Regions from separate parts of the Larkinella roseola genome, predicted to be linked through region 2. Evidence: riboswitches for the same ligand, from Rfam matches in the RefSeq annotation. Region 2 holds a riboswitch; the other holds the start of a gene.
What was found. A riboswitch is a leader RNA that binds a small molecule or an ion and turns the genes downstream of it on or off. The one in region 2 is predicted to bind S-adenosylmethionine.
Positions count from the first base shown of each region.

Region 1: linked by a shared signal. The riboswitch ahead of metH (methionine synthase) and the one ahead of ORG26_RS04435 (O-acetylhomoserine aminocarboxypropyltransferase/cysteine synthase family protein) in region 2 are both predicted to bind S-adenosylmethionine.

Region 1 covers NZ_CP111085.1:1,726,096-1,736,398, forward strand. The annotation lists gene ORG26_RS07235 (iron-containing redox enzyme family protein) at 48-779, shown strand; gene ORG26_RS07240 (hypothetical protein) at 867-1,604, shown strand; gene ORG26_RS07245 (Calx-beta domain-containing protein) at 1,651-3,648, shown strand; gene metH (methionine synthase) at 3,713-7,489, opposite strand; SAM riboswitch class I at 7,594-7,764, opposite strand; gene ORG26_RS07255 (SGNH/GDSL hydrolase family protein) at 8,461-9,603, opposite strand; gene ORG26_RS07260 (Ppx/GppA phosphatase family protein) at 9,809-10,303, shown strand, end outside.
Region 2 covers NZ_CP111085.1:1,062,988-1,073,290, reverse strand. The annotation lists gene meaB (methylmalonyl Co-A mutase-associated GTPase MeaB) at 1-646, opposite strand, end outside; gene metX (homoserine O-acetyltransferase MetX) at 662-1,708, opposite strand; gene ORG26_RS04435 (O-acetylhomoserine aminocarboxypropyltransferase/cysteine synthase family protein) at 1,837-3,153, opposite strand; SAM riboswitch class I at 3,333-3,462, opposite strand; gene ORG26_RS04430 (DciA family protein) at 3,674-4,000, shown strand; gene ORG26_RS04425 (ion channel) at 4,069-5,091, shown strand; gene ORG26_RS04420 (S66 peptidase family protein) at 5,303-6,211, shown strand; gene ORG26_RS04415 (hypothetical protein) at 6,283-7,833, opposite strand; gene ORG26_RS04410 (RNA polymerase sigma factor) at 7,823-8,431, opposite strand; gene ORG26_RS04405 (QcrA and Rieske domain-containing protein) at 8,580-9,044, shown strand; gene ORG26_RS04400 (PepSY-like domain-containing protein) at 9,084-9,893, shown strand; gene ORG26_RS04395 (diacylglycerol/lipid kinase family protein) at 9,959-10,303, opposite strand, start outside.

The sequences.
Region 1 (10,303 bases), 660 kb from region 2:
AGCCATCGGGAGCCGGGCGCGATTGTCCTGACAACCTTCTTATTTACATGGCTGTATTGAAAAAATCAGCGGCTACACCCGCCGCGCTGGCGTTTGTCCAGAAACTCGACCGCAAGATGGAAGCCGTATTGGCGGAAGTAGAACAAAGTGAACTCTACCAGATGATCGCCGATCCCGACACCGACGCGCGATTGGTAGCCCTCATCGTCAAGTACATCCTGCTCGAAGTTTTCTCCTACGGTCCGCACGTTACCGAAGCGACCTTCATGGCCATCAGCCGCCTGCCCAAAAACCGCCCGGACCTGATGAAACCGCTCATCCTCCACGACCTCTCGGAAGTGGACCACGGCGAAATGGCCCTGCGCGACTTTGTCAGGCTCGGCGGCGAAGAGGCCTGGGCCCGCGCCCGCCGCATGACGCCCGAGTCGCTGGCGATGGCCGCCACGTGCCGGATGCTGGCCCAGTTTGAGAATCCGTTTGCGTACCTCGGCTATATGTACCTGTTCGAGGGCCTTACGCCCATCCTGACCGAGCGGGCACAGGTATTTCTGAAAGCCAAAGGTTTCCCGGCGGAAGCCCGGGGATTCATCGACGAACACGCCACCGAAGACATCGGCCACGCGCAACTGATGGCCAATATGGTTGCCCGGATTGTGACGGAATTTCCGGAGGCCGAAGCGGCAATTGAATACGGATTTGACTGCTTTGCCGCGGTCTATCCGCTGCCCATCTGGCGCCGTGCCTTACAGCATGCGTACCAGGAGTTTTACGCAGAATAAACGTATCCACGGGCTTGAGCCCGTGTCGAAACCAAAGCACATACCTAATCCACACACCAATACGGGCTCCCCCCCGTGGGTACGGCTATGAACCTACACCTTGTTCCGCCCCGCTGGGGCCTGCTTCCGGAGGCGCTGGGGAGTCTGCGCGTGCCGGATTATGAAAGCACGATTGACGAGATACAACGGTTCCGGGGGCGCATCTACGTGCAGGACGAAGCCCTTCCCCCAACGGCCCTCGACCTGACAGGACGCCACCGTTCGACGCTGGATTACCGGGCCTGGCACCTCGTCACCCGGAATCCGCAGGGCCTGACGATGGGAGTCATGCGGGTGCCGTTCTATGTCGCCGGGACGCCGGTAGACGAGTTTGGCTTCGCCAAAGTGCTGGAGCGAATGAACCGGACCGAGCAGATTTTTTACAAAACGACCATCCAGCAATTCATCGACGAATCGGCCCAGGCCGGTTACACCGCCGTCGGGGAGCCGGGCGGCTGGGCCGTCGATAAAGCACTTTGCAACCGACAGACAGGGTTGAATCTCGCCCTTGCGACCTTTGCTCTGCACCGGCTGCAAGGCCGGACGGTCGCCGTCGCCACAGCCACGGTGAAGCATCACGCGGCGGATCTGCTGAAGATGCTGGGCGCCTTCAATCCATTCGAGGGAACGGGCCACGCGCGATTTTACGACCCGTTTTTCCGCTGCGAAATGGAATTCCTCTTTGTCTACGCCGAGAAGGTGGCGGAGCGGTTTGAGGGGGTGGTAGTGAAGTTAATGGACCATCTGCACTTCTCTTCTACAGTTATCGACCGCTCTGGATTGTGATCTATGCTTTCTTATTCTGTACTATTCTTAACACTGCTTATCATCCATGAGAACATTTACTGTTTTTTTATATTTTTTCTCACTTTGCCTCCTTGGCAAAGCTCAGCAAGGAACGGTACAGTTTGAATTATCGGAAAAGACTTTAACTGCCCATCCTTTGGAGGACCGGCAACATATAGTTTTTATTACTTTCTCCGGGACCTTGAGCGATAATCCTTTCACAGTTACTGTAACCGATACGCGTAACGGTACAGCTAGGCTGGGACAAGATTATAGTTTTCAGACGCAGCAGTATAAACTCCAAAAGGGCAGTGCCACAAAGCTTCCTGTTTTAATTACAGTTAGCAGAAAGGCTTCCCGCGGTCGCATCTTGCTCGAACTAACCACCTCAAACAAGCGAGTAAAGGTTACCCAACGCCTTATTCAGCTTTCTATAGTGCCACAAAAGACAGGTATTTTGGAAACAGGAGATGAAACAGCACAGCCTTTGGCTAGAATAAAATTTGCCTCAAGAGAAAGTGAAACAATTTTAACCGAGAGCACGACAGAAAAAAGCGTGGCTGTACCGATCAAATTAGAAGGTCAAATTAATCGTCCCGTTACTGTGTCGTTGACAGATTCCCGCGAGGGGAGCGCCTCCTCTACAGATTATACGATTGAACCAACACCTGTAACATTTCACCCCGATGGTCCCAAAGAGCAGACAGTCCACGTAAGCGTTCGGCCAACAGCTGCTAACAAGCACATTGTTCTTCAATTAAAGCCAATGAGCGACCATCAGGCAGTCATTGAGAACGCCTTAATGACGCTTCGAATTATTTCTAAGCAGCCGGGAAGCATTCAATTCAGCAAGCGTGAATTAACTGTTGAAGTCAGCAGCGAAACACAGATTATAGACGTTCCTCTCCTTTTGAATCTTGGCAATAGTAAGTTAACAATTCCAGTCTCTGTTCAGATTCAGGATACGGAAGGGGGTAGTGCGGTGGCGGGTAATGACAAAGACTATACCTTTACATCCAGTGAGGTTACGTTTTCCCCTAATGGCATCCAAGCGGCCCGAATCCCGATAAGTATTCACTCTACTGCTCAAGCAGGACGAACCATATTATTGCGTCTGAATACAAAAAGTCCGATTGATTTGAAGGACAATCTTCTTTCCATTCGAATAATCGAAAAGGAAGTTTCTTTTAACCCCTATCGCGTTTCCTTTGGTTCTAATTTTAATCTGTTGGATGGTGTAGCGCTGCAACGACTTTACGCAGATGCTTATGTATTTCTTCCTAACGCCTTTGGTGTAAAACGTTACAGTAAATATGAGCAAGTAAAGGGTAATGAATATCTCAGAAATACAGTTGCGCGTCCCTGGGGCCTGGAAGCGGGCATGGTTAGCAGTCGATCCTTTCTTGTACCTTCGTTAATGCAGGATAACACTCTTCGCCCCAGTATGCGCACGTTTCCAAAAAATGCAAACGGAGAGCAACTGGTAGAAAGACGAACCCCAATCGATACCCTCAACTATGCTATTGATAACACTGGATTTTATTTTGATGTATTGAGTCGGATAACCGGTAGCGAGTCTAATAAAACCAAAGTTTATGGCCTTTTTCATTCCGAAGTCATCAGACGCGTTGTCAACGGAAATCAGGTTATTGAACGTTACCGGACCACAAATGTCAGCAGCCCTGAAGCAACCATACCCAACTCTACCACAGTTTCACAGGGCAAATATCTCGAACAAACTTTTGATGGCTATTTTGGTTTTGGAATGCTTATTCACCACCTCAGCAAGGATGTTGAATTTAGGACAAAAGGTGCAATTGCTTTTGGTAGTTTAGGGTCTGAGATTCCCCTGATTCAACGTGGTCAGAGTCCTTGGCGCGCTACTTTCTTCGTCAATTTTGCCCTAATTGAAAGAAACACCGGCATAAAATTGGGGGGCGAAGTTCGGGGATATATGAATCCACGCAACGCCCCAAACATTTCTTATATTTACTTAGCTAAAGAGTTCAACTTAAGCAAGTTGTTTGAATTTAAGCTTCCATAAACCTGCGGGGCTCCGCCAATAAGCTTATTGGCGGAGCCCCGCAGGTTTATACGTATTCAGCCCCTCAATACCCCAGCACCGGCGCCAGCCACCGCTCTACGTCCTCGACGGGCATGTCTTTCCGGCGGGCGTAGTCCAGTACCTGGTCCCTCGTGATTTTGCCCACCGCAAAATACCGCGACTGCGGGTGCGAGAAGTAGAAGCCGCTCACCGACGAGGCGGGGTACATCGCAAAACTCTCCGTTAGTTCGATGCCGATCTGCTCGCATTCCAGCAGGCTGAACAGCGTGGCCTTTTCCGTATGGTCCGGACAGGCGGGATAGCCCGGTGCCGGCCGGATGCCTTCGTACTCCTCCTTGATGAGTTGCTCGTTCGTCAGCTTTTCGCCGGACGCGTAAGGCCAGAACTCCTTGCGGACGCGCTCGTGCATCAGTTCGGCAAACGCCTCGGCCAGTCGGTCGGCCAGGGCCTTGACCATGATGCTGCTGTAATCGTCATGGTCCTTCTCGTACCGTTCGAGCAGGGTTTCAATGCCGATGCCTGCCGTCACGGCAAATCCACCGATATAATCCTCCCGGCCACTGTCGAGCGGAGCCACAAAATCGGCGAGGCTGTAGTTGGGGAGGCCCGGTGCCTTCTGGTTCTGCTGGCGCAGAAAATGCAGCACGGTTTTGGTATCGTAAAGCAATTCGCCGGGCGAGGCCGTCACGGGCTGAAGGCCGTGGGCACGACTCAGCTTGTACTCGATGTGCGTGTGCGAGCCGTGGCGCTCGCAGGAAGTCTCGCGGGTAATTGCCTCAAACTCGTGCAGCAGCACGTCGTCGTCCGTCGAGTTGGCCGGGAAGAAACCAACGACTGCTTTGGCTTTCAGAAGCTTGTTGTCGATAATTTCCTGAAGCAGCTTCTGCGCATCGTCAAACAGCTTTTTCGCCTCGTCCCCTACCGTGACATCGTTGAAAATGCTCGGGTACTTGCCGTGCAGTTGCCAGGTCTGGAAGAACGGCGTCCAGTCAATGTATTTCGCAATCTCGGCCAGCGGGTAATCGTGGAAATGGCGGTTGCCGAGGAATGCGGGCTTCACCGGCTCAAACTCCGTCCAGTCGATGGCGGTCCGGTTGGCGCGGGCCTTGTCGATGGACAGCAGCGTTTTGTCGCGCTGCCGCCGGGCGTGCTCCTCGCGCAGACGGGCGTATTCCGTTTTGATTTCCTTAAAAATAACTTCCCGCGTCACCTCGCTTTCACTGACCAGACGGCCCGCCACGGGTACGCTCCGGCTGGCGTCGAGGACGTGAATGACCGGTCCCGAATAATGCGGGTCGATTTTCACGGCGGTATGAATCCGGGAGGTGGTCGCTCCGCCAATCAGCAGCGGCATCGTGAAGCCCTGGCGCTCCATTTCCTTCGCCACGCCGACCATTTCGTCCAGCGAAGGCGTAATCAGGCCGCTCAGGCCGATGATGTCCACGTTTTGCCTGCGGGCTTCGTCCAGAATTTTCTGGGTTGGCACCATCACGCCCAGGTCAATGATTTCGTAGTTGTTACAGCCGAGCACCACGCCGACGATGTTCTTGCCGATGTCGTGCACGTCGCCTTTGACGGTCGCCAGCAGAATTTTTCCGGCCGCCTGCGCATCGCCCGACTTCTCGGCTTCGATGAACGGCGTCAGGTAAGCCACGGCCTTTTTCATCACCCGGGCCGATTTCACGACCTGCGGCAGAAACATTTTTCCGGCTCCAAACAGGTCGCCGACCACGTTCATGCCGTCCATCAGCGGACCTTCGATCACGTGCAGCGGGCGGGCGTACTGGTGCCGGGCCTCTTCGATGTCCTGGTCAATGTAATCGGTAATGCCTTTGATGAGGGCATGTTTTAGCCGTTCCTGCACCGACTCGCCCCGCCAGCTTTCGTCCTGCACGATTTCCTTGCCCTTGGCCTTCACGGTTTCGGCGAACTCGACCAGGCGTTCGGTCGCATCGGAGCGGCGGTTGAGCAGCACGTCTTCGCAGCGTTCCAGCAGTTCTTTCGGAATTTCGTCGTAAACGGCCAGCTGTCCGGCGTTGACGATGCCCATGTCCAGTCCGGCGCGGATGGCGTGGTAGAGGAAAGCCGAGTGCATGGCTTCGCGCACCACCTCATTGCCCCGGAAGGAGAACGAAATATTGGATACCCCGCCCGACACTTTCGCCAGCGGCAGGTTCTGCTTGATCCAGCGCGTCGCCTCGATGAAATCGACGGCGTAGTTGTTATGTTCCTCGATGCCGGTCGCGACAGTCAGAATGTTCGGGTCGAAAATAATGTCCTGGGGCGGGTATTTGACCTTATCGACCAGAATCCGGTAAGCCCGTTCGCAGATTTCGATGCGGCGTTCGTAGCTGTCGGCCTGTCCCTGCTCGTCGAAGGCCATCACGACCACCGCGGCCCCGTAGCGACGCACGAGGTTGGCCCGCTCGATGAACGCGTCCTCGCCTTCTTTCAGCGAAATGGAGTTGACGATGGCCTTGCCCTGCACGCATTTCAGGCCCGCTTCGATCACTTCCCATTTGGAAGAGTCGATCATGACCGGAACCCGGGCGATGTCCGGTTCGGCGGCAATCAGGTTCAGGAAATGAGTCATCGCCTCGACCGAATCGAGCATGCCCTCATCCATGTTGATGTCGATAACCTGCGCGCCGTTTTCCACCTGCTGGCGGGCTACGGACAGCGCCGCGTCGAAATCGCCGGATTTGATAAGCCGGGCAAACGCCTTGGAGCCGGTCACGTTTGTCCGCTCGCCGACGTTCACAAAATTCGTCGTTTCCGTGATTTTCAGCGGTTCCAGTCCGGAGAGCTTCTGATACGGCTCGGCGGGTGGCAACGGGCGGGGCTGGTAGCGGGCCGCCGTCTGGGCAATGGCCCGGATGTGGTCCGGGGTTGAGCCGCAGCAGCCACCCACGATGTTGACAAAACCGTCCTGGATAAAACCTTCGATCTGCGCCGCCATCATGTCCGGCGTTTCGTCGTATTCGCCGAATTCGTTGGGCAGACCCGCGTTCGGATAGGCCGAAACGAAGAAGGGCGCTTCCTTGGCGAGCGTCTGCACGTACGGGCGCATCAGTTCGGCGCCCAGCGCGCAGTTCAGACCCACGCTCAGCAGCGGCAGGTGCGAAACGGAATACAGGAAGGCCTCGGTTGTCTGACCCGAAAGCGTCCGGCCGGAAGCATCGGTAATGGTGCCGGAGACCATGATGGGCAGCGACTCGCGGCCTTTGTCCTGAAAATATTTGTCGATGGCGAAAAGCGCCGCCTTGGCATTCAGCGTATCAAAAATCGTCTCGACCAGCAGCACATCCGAACCGCCTTCGACCAGACCCGCCACCTGTTCGTAGTAAGCCTCAACGAGTTCGTCGAACGTAATGGCCCGAAAACCCGGGTTGTTCACATCCGGCGACAGCGAGGCCGTCCGGTTGGTCGGGCCCATCGCCCCCGCTACGAAGCGGGGTTTGTCGGGGTTCTGCCGGGTAAATTCCTCGGCCACCTCCCGGGCGATGCGCGCCGATTCGTAGTTCAGTTCGTACGCCAGCGACTCCATATGGTAGTCGGCCATCGCAATGGACGTACTGCTGAAGGTATTGGTTTCGATAAGGTCCGAACCCGCCTCCAGATATTGCCGGTGAATTTCCTGAATAATGTCCGGGCGGGTCAGCGACAACAGGTCGTTATTACCTTTGAGGTCGTGTGTCCAGTCGCGGAAGCGGTCGCCCCGGTAATCGGCTTCGGTCAGGTTGTAACGCTGAATCATCGTCCCCATCGCGCCGTCGAGGACGAGAATGCGGTTCCGGAGGAGGTCGGTTATCTTTTTCAAGTGCAAAACAGTTCTAATCCTGTGATACAGGACAAATAATGTGCCCGAAAATTTTCTAAAAAACGGTCGTGGGGCTTATCGTAGAAAGGCGAAAAAGGAGCTTTCTCTTATCTCTCCCCGGTCGGGGTGGAACGTGGCACCGTTTTCTTTTAATGAACAATGAAAAATGAATAATGAAGCAGGTGGCTCATTAGTCATTCATTTTTCATTCTACATTAAAAAAAGGGTTGCCAAGACATCATCGGGTCCAGTCCCTCCGTCTTTCTTGATAAGCATCAGGCAAAAATACAAAAGGAAGTGAGGGAAAACAAGTGGGAAACGAGGGGCGAAAGGCAGGTTGAATTTTGAGTGGTGGAAATCGGAATGATTGATGGGTTGAATGATTGATAGGTTGACGGGCGGGCCGCCGTTGCGGTTAAATTTTGAATGGTTGAATTTTAAATGATGGATGGGCAGAGTCGGCGGCGAATGAATTTTGAATGATGGATGGGCGGGCCGCCGTTGACGGAACGAGGAGAACATGAACGAGGACCGTGACCCAGGGCAAACGTGAAAGGAAACATAAATGAGGGCAACGTGACTTAGGGCAAATGTGAACGAAGGAACTCGTGAACAAAGGGAAACGTGAACGAGGGAAACGTGACCCAAAGCAAACGTAAACGAAGGGAAACGTGAACGAGGCGTAAGAGTAGACCGGGCGTAGCCTTTCCGTCGCGTAGCGACCCAACCGTAACGGGTTGGGTCGCTACGCGACGGATACACGTGTTTGACGTGAAAGGGCTACAAATATTGGGTCGCTACGCGACAAGTGCGCGGGCCGGGATTCGGCTACTACAACCGTCAAATCGCTACGCGACGGATACGAGGGCCGGGAAGACTGGTAGGCTGCAAAGGTTGGGGCGCGTTGCGATTCATGCTAAATCACAGCCGGATTAAGCCTTCCCCTTTTTTCCTTCTGCCCTTTTCTCGCCTCACTCCTTCGCCAGTTGCCCGTCGCCCGCCATCATCTTGTGCAGCGCCAGACCAACGCGCTGGTTGACGACGGGGCTGGCGTGGGCGTCGTTGCGGCCGACGATCCGGTCTTTGGGTTCGATGTCGCCGATGTGTTCGCTAACCTGCAGCACCGGAATCTGCTGCTCCCGGAAAAAGGCTTCGACGGGCCGGGTGTAAGCTTTGGTCAGTTCGAAATTGTGCGAAAACGGAAACAGAACGACGTACATCTTGGCGTTGTGGCGGCGGCTGTAATCCACAAACTGCTTCAGGTCCCGCAGGTGCGTATTCAGAATGGTGGTGTCGGTGTACACCCGTTTGGCGTATTCCTGATAAGGCGCAAAATCGCCGTGCGGGAGCTGGTAATACACGTAATTGAGGAAATAAGAACGGGCAAAAAGCGTCCGGAACGGACCCGGCAGGTCCGAAAAAGGCTGGAAACCCTGCGGCACCACGCCTTTTTCGCTGGCCGCTTTTTCAATATCATTCGGGAAGTATTCCAGAATGAGGATGTCGGGCTTTACGCTGTATTTTTCCAGGCGCTGGTACTCGTCCCGGGTGTCGGAGCCGGACACGCCGAGGTTGTAGACTTCATAATTCGCCCCCAGCTTTTCGGCCAGAATGTTGCCGAACCGCTCCTCGACCCGCTTCAGGCCGTGCCCGGCCGCAAACGAATCCCCGACGAGCAGCACCTTTTGTTTGTTGAGCGAATCGGTATGTTCTTCGTCGCGGTAGCCTTTGGCGTTGACCGGCCACCAGTAGCGTTCGAACCAGACTTTGGAGGCCAGCGTCGTATTGCCTTCGTGGCTCTGGGCCACAAACATAAAAGCAATTTCGAGCACCACGCCCAGTATCAGCAGCAGCACGCCCAGCGTCAGGGCATTTCCGAGCCAGCGGGGCGCCTTTTCGTTCTTGACAATGCCGTAATAATAAATCCGCAGCCCTTCGATCATCCAGAGCAGCAGCAGGCAGCCTTTGGCGAGCCGGATGTACACATTGTCGATGATGCCGCTGTAGGGATACATGAAGGAAATCTTCAGCTGGTCGGGGAAGAATAGAAACGCGGTGAGGACGCCCAGCAGAAGAAGGCGAAACAGACTACTGACTAACTTGGACAGATTCATTGGGCGACAGGTAAAAGTACGAGATGTGGTTCAGGATTACCCGCGAATAATACTCAGGTTTTTCGTTGAAACCAACTGATGGTGAAGCGCCAACCCGCTTTTTATTCACCGAAAGCCCGCTTTAAATACTATTGAGGCGGACCGCCGACATTGGCAAAAAGGTTTATATTTGGCCGTTTGTTTATCACCCCGTCCTGCATCTACCTTGAAATTAGCTGCTATCGACATCGGCTCCAACGCCGCCCGCTTACAGATTTCCACCGTCCTGCACGTGGACGACATCATCAGCTTCAAGAAGGTTGAGTACGTCCGCTTTCCCCTCCGGCTGGGTCACGACGTCTTTACCTTCGGCGAGCTTACGCCCGAGAGCGAAGCCCGCACCACCAAGCTGATGCAGGTCTACAAACTGCTGATGGAACTGCACGAAGTGGAGGATTACATGGCCTGCGCCACCTCCGCCATGCGCGAATGCCGGAACGGACCCCAGGTCGCCGAGCGCATCCGGCAAAGTACGGGCATCGACATTCACATCATCGACGGGCAGAAAGAAGCCGAACTGATCAACAACGTGGTGGTGCAGGCGCTGGACAACCGGCAGTCGCTGCACATCGACGTGGGCGGGGGCAGCACCGAACTGAACCTGTACGTCAACCGCCAGAAAGTCAATTCCAAATCGTTCAAGATCGGCTCGGTCCGGCTG
Region 2 (10,303 bases):
AGTCGATTCGGGCGCGGTCGGCGGCGGCCCGGTTGTCGCCGTCGGCTTTGGTGATGGCGATGGCGTCGGCGAGTTCCATGATGCCGCGTTTCATGCCTTGCAGTTCGTCACCGGCCCCGGCCAGCATCAGCAGCAGAAAAAAATCGACCATGCCGTGCACCAGCGTTTCGGACTGGCCCACGCCCACGGTTTCGATCAGAATGACGTCAAAGCCCGCCGCTTCGCAGAGGAGCATCGTTTCGCGGGTGCGGTGCGCCACGCCGCCCAGCGAGTCGCCCGCCGGGGAAGGCCGGATGTAGGCCTGCGGGTCCACCGACAGGGTTTCCATCCGTGTTTTGTCGCCCAGAATACTGCCTTTCGAACGCTGGCTGCTGGGATCGATGGCGAGCACGGCCAGTCGCCTGCCCAGGCCCGTCAGGTGTTTGCCGAAGGATTCGATAAAGGTACTTTTGCCGACGCCCGGAACGCCCGTAATGCCCAGCCGCACGGCGTTGCCCGTATGCGGCAGAATCCGTGCGAGCACCTGCCCGGCCAGTTCGCGGTCGCTCGGCAGGCGGCTTTCAATGAGCGTGATGGCCCGGCTCAGCACGAGCCGGTCGTGGGCAAGAACTCCGGAAACGTATTGGTCGGCGGTCAGTCGGCGCATGCACAAAGAAAAGCATTACACCCGAACGGCGGCATCCTGCCGGGCGCTTTCTTCCATCCAGCGGCGGATGATCTGCGTCAGCGGCTTGGCTTCGATCAGAAAGCCGTCGTGGCCGTAGAGCGAGTCAATTTCCTCGTACCGGGCGTCGGGGATGTGCCGGGCCAGAAACTGCTGCTCACCCGGCGGAAACAGGATGTCGGAGCGGATGCCGACCACCAGTGTCCGGGCTTTGACGCGGTTGAGGGCATTGATAATGCTGCCCCGGTTGCGGCCCACGTTATGCGAATCCATCGCCTTCGACAGGTGCCAGTAGGTGTAGGCGTTGAAGCGTTTGACGAGTTTATCGCCCTGGTATTGCTGGTAGCTCGACGCTTTGTACTGGTCCAGTTGTTCGTTGTGGTCGAGCGCCTGCGTAAAGCCGTAGGTGTCGTAGTTGCGGTAGGAGAGGAGGGCCACCGAGCGGGCCGCTTTCATCCCAGCTGCCCCGGCATCGTCGCGGCTTTCGGTCCAGGTTGGGTCAGCCGAAATGGCCATCCGCTGCGATTCGTTGAAGGCGATTCCCCAGGGCGAGTGCACGGCGTTGGTGGCAATCAGAATCAGATTTTTGATTAGTTCCGGCTGCTGGATTCCCCATTCGACGGCCTGCTGCCCGCCCAGCGAACCGCCGATGCAGGTGTGAATCCGGTCGATGCCCAGTTCCTGCCGCAGCAAATCCAGCGCCCCGACCATGTCGCGGATGGTGACCATCGGAAAATCGTGGTAAAACGCCTTGCCCGTGCGGGGGTTCACCGACAGCGGACCCGTGGAGCCGTAGCAGGAACTCAGCACGTTGGCGCAGATGATGAATTGCCGCGTCGGGTCGAAATACTTGCCGGGGCCGACCATGCCGTCCCACCAGTCGGCCGCGTCGGCGCTGCCGGTCAGGGCATGGCAAATCCAGACGACATTCGAGCCGTCGTCGTTCCGTTCGCCCCAGGTCTGATAGGCCAGCCGGAACCCCGGAAGTTCTTCTCCGCTTTCGAGCGGAAAGGAAAATTTGTAATCGAAGTAATGCAGATTCAAAATGATGCTAGTTTTCTGTTTTCCGTTTTGTGTTTTCGGTTGTCTGTTTTCGGTTGCATCATGGCAGAGAATCACACCCAGCGAAGCAACGGAAAACACAAAACAGAAAACACAAAACGGAGAACTGATTAACTCAATACCGCCTCAGCCACCGCCGCAAACGCCTGTTCGAGGTCGGCTTTGATGTCGTCGATATGCTCGATGCCCGCCGAAATGCGCAGCAGGCCCGGTTCTACGCCCGCCGATTCCTGCTCCAGTTCCGACAACTGCTGGTGCGTGGTCGAAGCCGGGTGGATGATGAGCGTTTTGGAGTCGCCGACGTTGGCGAGGTGGCTCACTAATTTCAGCTTGTTGACAAATGTGTCGGCTACTTCCCGGCCGCCTTTAATCTTGAACATAAAGACGCCGCCGAAGCCCCGTTTCAGGTATTTCTGGGCCAGTTCGTGGTACTTGCTGCTGGGCAGGCCGGGGTAGTTGACAAATTCGACCTGCTCGTGCTGCTCCAGCCACTGGGCCAGGGCGAGCGCATTTTCCACCGTCCGGTCGACGCGCAGCGACAGGGTTTCGAGGCCCTGAAGCAGCAGGAACGAGTTGAACGGGCTGATGGCCGGCCCCCAGTCGCGCAGCCCTTCCACCCGGGCGCGGATGATGAACTGGATGTTGCCGAACGGGCCGTTGACGCCGAAAACGTCGCTGAACACCAGTCCGTGATACCCCGGCGACGGTTCCGAAAACTGCGGAAACTTGCCGTTTCCCCAGTTGTATTTGCCGCTGTCGACGATCACGCCGCCGATGCTCGTGCCGTGGCCGCCGATCCACTTGGTAGCCGATTCGACCACCACCGCCGCGCCGTGTTCGATGGGCCGGAAGAGGTAGCCGCCCGCCCCGAAGGTGTTGTCCACGATCAGCGGGATGTCGTATTTCTGCGCCAGGGCCGCAAAGGCTTCCCAGTCCGGAATGTTGAAGCCGGGGTTACCGATGGTTTCCAGGTACAGCGCCTTCGTGTTTTCGTCGATCAGTTTTTCGAAGCTTTCGACCTTATCGCCTTCCGCAAAGCGAACGTCTACACCCAGCCGTTTGAAGGAAACCTTGAACTGGTTGTAAGTGCCGCCGTAGAGGTAGGAGGTGGTTACAAAGTTGTCGCCCGCGTTCAGGATGTTGTTGAGCGCGATGAACTGCGCCGCCTGTCCGGAGGCCACGGCCAGGGCCGCCACGCCGCCTTCGAGTGCTGCCACCCGCTTCTCGAACACGTCGGTGGTCGGGTTCATGATGCGGGTGTAAATATTGCCAAACGCTTTCAGGGCGAACAGGTCGGCGCCGTGGGCCGAGTCGTTGAAAACGTAGGAGGTTGTCTGGTAAATGGGGACCGCCCGGGAGTTGGTGGCCGGGTCTACTTCCTGCCCGGCATGGAGCTGAAGCGTTTCAAAATGCAGTGGATTTGCCATTGGTGGTTTACGAATTAGCCTGTATAGACAGATGGATATGAATGGATGACATGGAAAGAACCGGGCATGAGGATGCGCCGGAGCACACGGAGATCGTCCTGAAATCCGCAGCGACAGGTAGAATTGTTCAACGGCCCGCGTGGGGCATACAACATCGGATGTAGTACATGCTAATCAGTGATTTATAGTTCCTAACGGTCCGCCATCGAATATGCGCTGACGGGTGCTTAGGCAGGATGTAGCACCTTGCCGTGCGGCAGGTTGCCAGAGGTTCGCAGAGCCTGGTCTCTCCCCCCTTCTGTATAAATCCGTCGTGCCGGTTACCCGGGCTGGGCCAAAAACCGGCCCGAACGAAGAATTGATATGCAAGTATAAACAACAAACCCGTTCGGTGCAATTCGGAGGCTGGTTTTTTGGCAAAGTGGTTCCTGCCGCTTCGTAAAAGGGGTAAAATAATCTGCCGGGGGCCTTTTGCCGATACGTACTGCGTGTTACTTTTGTGCCAGGACTCTCCGTATTTATGTCACAGACTTACCGCTTCGACAAAGACAACGCCACCCGGAAGCCGGGCGTTACCTCGCTCAAGGACGCTATCGGGCTGATGCTGAGGTCCTACCAGTTGCAGACCCGCTTCAACGAAACCTACCTGGAGGCTTTCTGGGAAAAGATGATGGGTAAGTCCATCGCCTCCCGGACCAACCGCCTCTACGTCAAAGACCGCATTCTGTACATCGAAATCTCCTCCGCCCCGCTGCGCAGCGAACTCGTCATTGCCAAGCAGAAAATGATTCAGCTCATCAACCGGGATATGGGAACGGACGTGATCGATGACGTTGTATTCATCTAAGCCGCTTCGGAATTTATTTCGGCGAAGCCTTGTAGTAGAAGCACTCTCTTACCGCAACGGCTGCATGTATGGCCCACGTTTCCAGAAAAACGAATTCTTCAAACCGACTGACCTCTTTTCGCCTGGGTGGCCGGCAGGCCAGTAAACTGGTCGAAGAGGAAGAACAACGCCCCGACCTCGGTTTCGGAACCCGCTTCAACGACACCAAAGTCCGGCTCCTCAACAAGGATGGTTCCTTCAACGTCCGGCACGTAAACGCTTCTTTTCTGGCGGAACTGAATTTGTTTCACCGCCTGATCGTAATGCCGTGGCCGAAGTTTTTCGGTATGGTCATTCTGGCCTTTGTGCTGACCAACTTCATTTTTGCCGGCGTGTACTCGCTGCTGGGCTACGAACACCTGATGGGCATTCGGGGCAAATCCGCCTGGGACCTGTTCTGGGAAGCTTATTTTTTCAGCGTTCAGACGCTGACCACCGTCGGCTACGGCCGCATCAGTCCGGTGGGTTTCTGGGCCAGTGCCTTCGCCGCGCTGGAGTCGCTGACGGGCCTGCTGACCTTTGCGCTCGCCACCGGTTTGCTCTACGCCCGCTTTTCGCGCCCGACGCCCCGCATCCGCTTCAGCGAAACGGCCGTGTTTGCGCCCTACCTCGATGTCAATGCCTTCATGTTCCGGATCGTCAACGAGCGGAGCAACCAGCTCATCGACGTGGAAATCGACGTGACGATGTCCCGGCTGGAACCGGCCGCCGACGGCTCCCTCGCCCGGAAGTACTTCAATCTGACGCTTGAGCGCCGCAAGGTCGCGTTTTTCCCGACGAACTGGACGCTCGTGCATCCGATCACGGCCGAGAGTCCGCTGGTGGGCTGTACTCCCGAAAAACTGGAAGAGTCCGATACCGAATTCCTGATTATCCTGCATGCCGTGGACGACACCTTCTCGCAGCAGGTCCACCTCCGGTATTCTTACCGATATGACGAAATCCGCTGGGGGCATAAGTTTGTGCCCATGTTCAACCAGGCCAAACGGGGCATGGTCGTACTGGATGTCGAGAAGCTGAGCGAGACGCGGGAAGCACCGCTAAATCTTTGAACCGGGATTACGCAGATTCGAGAATTAACTCTGATGGATGGAGGTTAGGGATGAAGGGATTTTTTGGGTTTTGTCTGGGAGATGAAACCCTTGTTTGTGCGAATGGGTCCTTTCGAAAAATTCCGGGCCCGGTCTGGAATGCTGAATTGCCGCCGGTGCCCTACTTTTGCCGAAAGCTTTTCTTGCAGCACTCAGCATTTAACAATACCTCATGCGCGTTCCCCCATTTCTCAGGCCCGGCGATACCGTTGGCCTCGTTGCCCTGGCCAGCCGCCTCGATTACGATACCCTCGAACCTGCTTTCCGAATTCTCCGCGACGAGTGGAAGCTGAACGTGCTGGAAGGCCAGTCCCTGACCAGCAGCCACTTTCAGTTTGCCGGGGACGATGCCCTGCGGCTCCACGACTTCCAGCACATGCTCGACAATCCGGACGTTCGGGCCGTTTTCTCCGTCCGGGGCGGGTACGGAAGCTACCGGCTGCTCGACGGGCTGGATTTTACCGGTTTTCAAAACCATCCGAAATGGGTCGTGGGTTTCAGCGACATTACAGCGGTCCACTACCATTTGCAGACCCTGGGCGTCGAAAGTCTGCATGCCGTTATGCCCAAACTGTTCGGGCAGGAGGGCGGCGGCCCGGCCGTTGAAACGCTCCGGCAATGGCTTTTTGGCGAGAAGGTCGCTCCGTACGCCACCGCGCCGCACCCGCTGAACCGCCCGGGAAAGGCCACCGGCCCGCTGCTGGGCGGCAACCTGACCATGCTGACCAACATGCTGGCAACCCCCTCGGACGTGGACTATCGCGGCAGAATTCTGTTTATCGAAGACATCGACGAGACGTATTTCTCCCTCGACCGGATGCTGCTGCAACTGCGGCGCGCCGGGCGACTGGAAAAGCTGGCGGGGCTGTTGGTCGGTCAGTTTTCGGACATGCGGATCAACGAAACGGCCCCTTTTGGCAAAACAACGGACGAAATCATCGCGGAACACGTAGCCGGTTACGATTACCCGGTCTGCTTTAATTTTCCGGTCGGACACGTGGCCCTGAATCTGGCCCTGCCGGTTGGCCACGAGGCGACCCTAGAGGTACTGGACTCCGGTGCCCGGCTGATTTTTTCCTAAAGCGCCAAAAGAAACGGCCCGGCTTGTTCAATTCTGACAGAACAAGCCGGGCCGTCTCTTTTTTGGCTAATCTAAAACTGGTACAAAACGCGGGCCCGGACGCCGCCGGTGAAGGTGTTGAAGCCGTTCGGAGCCGTTTTGAACGGTACATTAATCAGCGGCCCGACCTGCAGCGCAATCCGGTCCCACTGTTTTTCGATGGGCATCGACACCGCCCAGGTCGTGTACCAGTCGTTGGGGCGGCGGACGCCGATAAGTTTCTGGTTAAAATCGCCCGGTCCGCGGCGGTAGGTGAACGTAATGCGCTCGTCCGCCTGAAGGCTGAACGTGGCTCCGGCCGAAGGAATCGCCGTAAACCCGTTGCCGATCGGCAGGCGTACCCCGACCGATACCGGGACCTGCCACAAAACCGTCTTCCGGTCAATGTTGGTGATGTCGTGGCGGGGGTCGATGCCGGGAACGTAGTCACGCCGGAAGTCTTTAAGGGTTTTCCGGTTGAATTCGATGTCCGTCAGGAAGTCGCCGCCGATGAGCACACTGCGGTTGATTCCGGCACTGACCACCAGATGCCGACCGAGCAGCACTTCTCCGGCAAAGCCGACACTGCGCTGCCCAATCGCCAGATCGCCGCCGAGTCCGGCCCGTACCCGGAAAAGGGGCACCGGTTCTTCGATGGTGGGCTTGCTCAGCAGGGCCGGATTGGTCTGGAACCGTACCCGCCGGGAGCGGCGCGCGTATCGGTCGACAAAATAGGCCGAGTCCGGACGAATCGGGAGGCTTTTCATCAGCTCAAGAGCGGCCAGACCGGTAGGGGCGGAACCCGCTTCCGAGCCGCTGGCCGACGGAGCAGGACTGTCCATCGCCCCGCTGCCGCCCCGGTTGCCGGAGGTCCCGGAAGGCGTGGAATACGTCGGCCCCAAAGGCTGGTTCCCGCCCGTGCGGCGACCCGCGTAAGAGTCATTTTTGCGGAAATCACCGCTTCGTCTGTTGCTTCCGCCAGCCTCTTCCGCTGTGTTCTGCAAGGAATTGCCCGACCGGGAGGTAACCCGGCGGCTGTCCGGACGGGTGCCGGTACGGAGCCGGTTTTCCGAAGCGTTGCCGTTTGACTCATCCGGGTTGGACGGAACCGCCTCCCGGTCCGGCGCCGTGCCGGTTTCCGCTTTCGTGTCCCGGTCAGCGGCCGAAAGCGCCTCATTCCGGTCAGATTGAACCCGGTCTGCCAGCGCTTCTTCAGTGCCCGGACGCTGGCCGTCCGGTGTCAGATAAACCGGTTTTTCGACGTACCGGGTAATGTAAACCGTATCCACTTCCCGGACAGGTGTGGGCAGCGCCGCCGAACCCGTGGGTTGTTGTTTCTTCTTCAACGCAGCCACCTGAGACCGCAGCACTTCGATGGCCGCCGCCTTTTGCTGGTTGGCCTGGTAGAGCCAGAAGGACCCGGCCAGCAGCACCGTCGCCACGGAGGCCGCGGCCGCTGTCAGCCCCCACCGCAGCTGCCACATCGGTTTCACAACCGGAGCGGGTAGCCGGGACTGCAAACGGGTCCACGCAGATTCCTGATAATCAGGATCGACGCTTTCCAGTTTGCGGCGGATGGATTCGTTGAACTTATCAGTTTTCATACAATTTTGTATTCGTCAACGTGTCACTCGAAAAAAAAACCGGGTAGGCCGCGCGGATCATCTCCTGCAAGCGGAGCCGCGCCCGCAGAAAATGCGACCGGACCGTGGCTTCGTTGCTGTCCAGCATCCCGGCAATTTCGCGGAGGCTGTAGCCATCGACTACATGCAGCGAAAACACCGTGCGGTGCGAGGGCGGCAACTGCTGAACCATCGCCAGAATCTCGTCGGCGGCAATGCGGTCGACCACACTCTCGTCGAAGGTCGCGTCCATGCCCGCCTCCAGACCCGCCACCGTGTCCAGCTTGTGGTATTTTCGGTGATAACTGATGGCCGTGTTGATAACGATGGCCCGCAGCCAGCCCTTGAAGGCGTGTGCGCGGTCGTACTGGTGCAGCCGCTGGAAGACTTTCAGGAAGCTGTCATTGAGAATCTCTTCGGCCTCTTCGGTGGAAGCGGCGTAGCGCAGGCAGACGCTCTTGGCGTAGCTGTAGAACTGCCGGAAGAGGGTACGCTGGGCCTGCGCTTCCCCCGCCAGGCAAGCCGTCAGGACGCTGTCCAGGTCCTGTTCCGAGAAAGAAGAGCGTTTACGAAAAAACAAAGGCCTTTGTCGATTATCGTTACAGAGACAAATACGTGGTTCGGCAACGAATCGTTGCGGCCTGTCGTATAATTTTTCATAAAAATAAAATTCCGAAAATTTTTTAATCCCGCTGCAACACAGCTTTTGAGCCCCGGCGTATTTACCCATGAACAGAAGCAAACCCGGCCTGATTGCCACCGACGAACGGGTATTCTGTCGAGGAAGCATGAATCGAAATGAATTTTTAAAATCAATGGGTTTCCGGGGGGCTGCGCTTTGGGCTCTGCTGGCGTCCTGTCAGAACAGCCAGGAGGTGACTCCCATTGGTCCGGTGGATTTCGATCTGGACCTGAGCGAGCCCGCCAATGCGCTGCTTCTGAAACCGGGCGGCTACGTGGTGCGAAACAGCGTTGTCGTGGCCCGCACGCTGACCGGGGCGCTGGTGGCGGCTTCCCAGGTATGCAGCCACGAAGGACAGCGGCAGATCACGTTTCGCAACAATGAATTTTACTGTACCGCCCACGGTGCCCGCTTCGATACCGGCGGCAACGGGCTCAATGCCAACGGACGACGCGGTCTGACCGTCTACAAAGTGGACCAGAAAGGGCCAATCGTCCGGGTGTATTCCTAAGTTTTAACTACAATTTTCCCAAATCAAACGTACAAAACCATGAAAAAAGGAGTGCTGTACCTGGGGGCCGTTGCCCTTGTTAGTGTGGCCTTATGGTCATGTGATCAGAATCAGACCGCTGTTGAGCCGGAAACGGCCGATACCGCCGTCAATAGCACCGCCCGCCTGGCGGGAGATACCACCGGCTTTCACAGCAAAAAGAAACTGACCAAGATCGCCGCAACGGAACTGCCTGCCACGGTTTCCAGCTACGTTTCGACGAATTATTCCGGTGCCACGATCGCTTATGCGGCAAAGGACGATTCCGGCAATATTCTGGTGGCCCTGACGCAGAACAACGAGCGCAAAACGCTGCTTTTCAATTCGGATGGGACATTCAACCGGGAGGTAGCTCGTCCGGAAGGCCGTAAACCGGGTCCGAGAGGCGGACGCGACAGCCTGCAGACGGTTGCGGAAGCGGATCTGCCCGCCAACATCAAGTCGTACATCGCCGCGACCTACGCCGGCGCGACCATCCATCTGGCCGCCAAAGATGCCAGCCGCGGTTATTTCGTGATGATTACGGTCAACAACGAGAAGAAGACGCTGGTCTTCAACACCGACGGGACGTTCAAGGAAGAGCTGGTCCGCAAACCGAAAGAGAAGTTTGAACGGATCGACGTGGCTACCCTGCCGACGGCCGTAACGGAATACGTCTCGAAGAACTACGCCGGTTCGACGATTGAAGTAGCGGGCAAAAATGCATCCGGCCAGTTTCTGGTGTGGGTGAAACCGGCCACGGGTCGTCCGGTGGCGCTGGTTTTCGCGGCTGACGGCACCTTTGTGCAGAAGCTCGAACACCGCCGATAGGAGAGAATGATTGGGTTGACAACCGGAAAGGCTGACGCGGGGCACCACCCGGCTGTCAGCCTTTTTTATAAAATGACCAGAAGGCTGTTCGGCACGACCTGCACCCGCATGGTGTCGGTAAGTAGTTCTACCGGCTCGCCGTCGATGTGAATGGAAAGCGGTCCCTCGCCCGAAATCGTGACAGACCGGAATCGCTGGGTTTGCAGGTAGGGCGACTGATGCAGCGTTTTGCGGAAAAGCCGCCAGGCCAGTATCCCGGCCGCCTGCTTCGGGAACGGCTGAAGCGCGCAGAGATCGAGCTGTCCGTCCGCAATGTTGGCCTGCGGCGCAATCCAGGCGTTGTTGCCGAACTGCCCGGCATTGGCGACGGTCAGCGAGAAAAGCGTGTGGGGCTGTCCGTCGATGCGGTA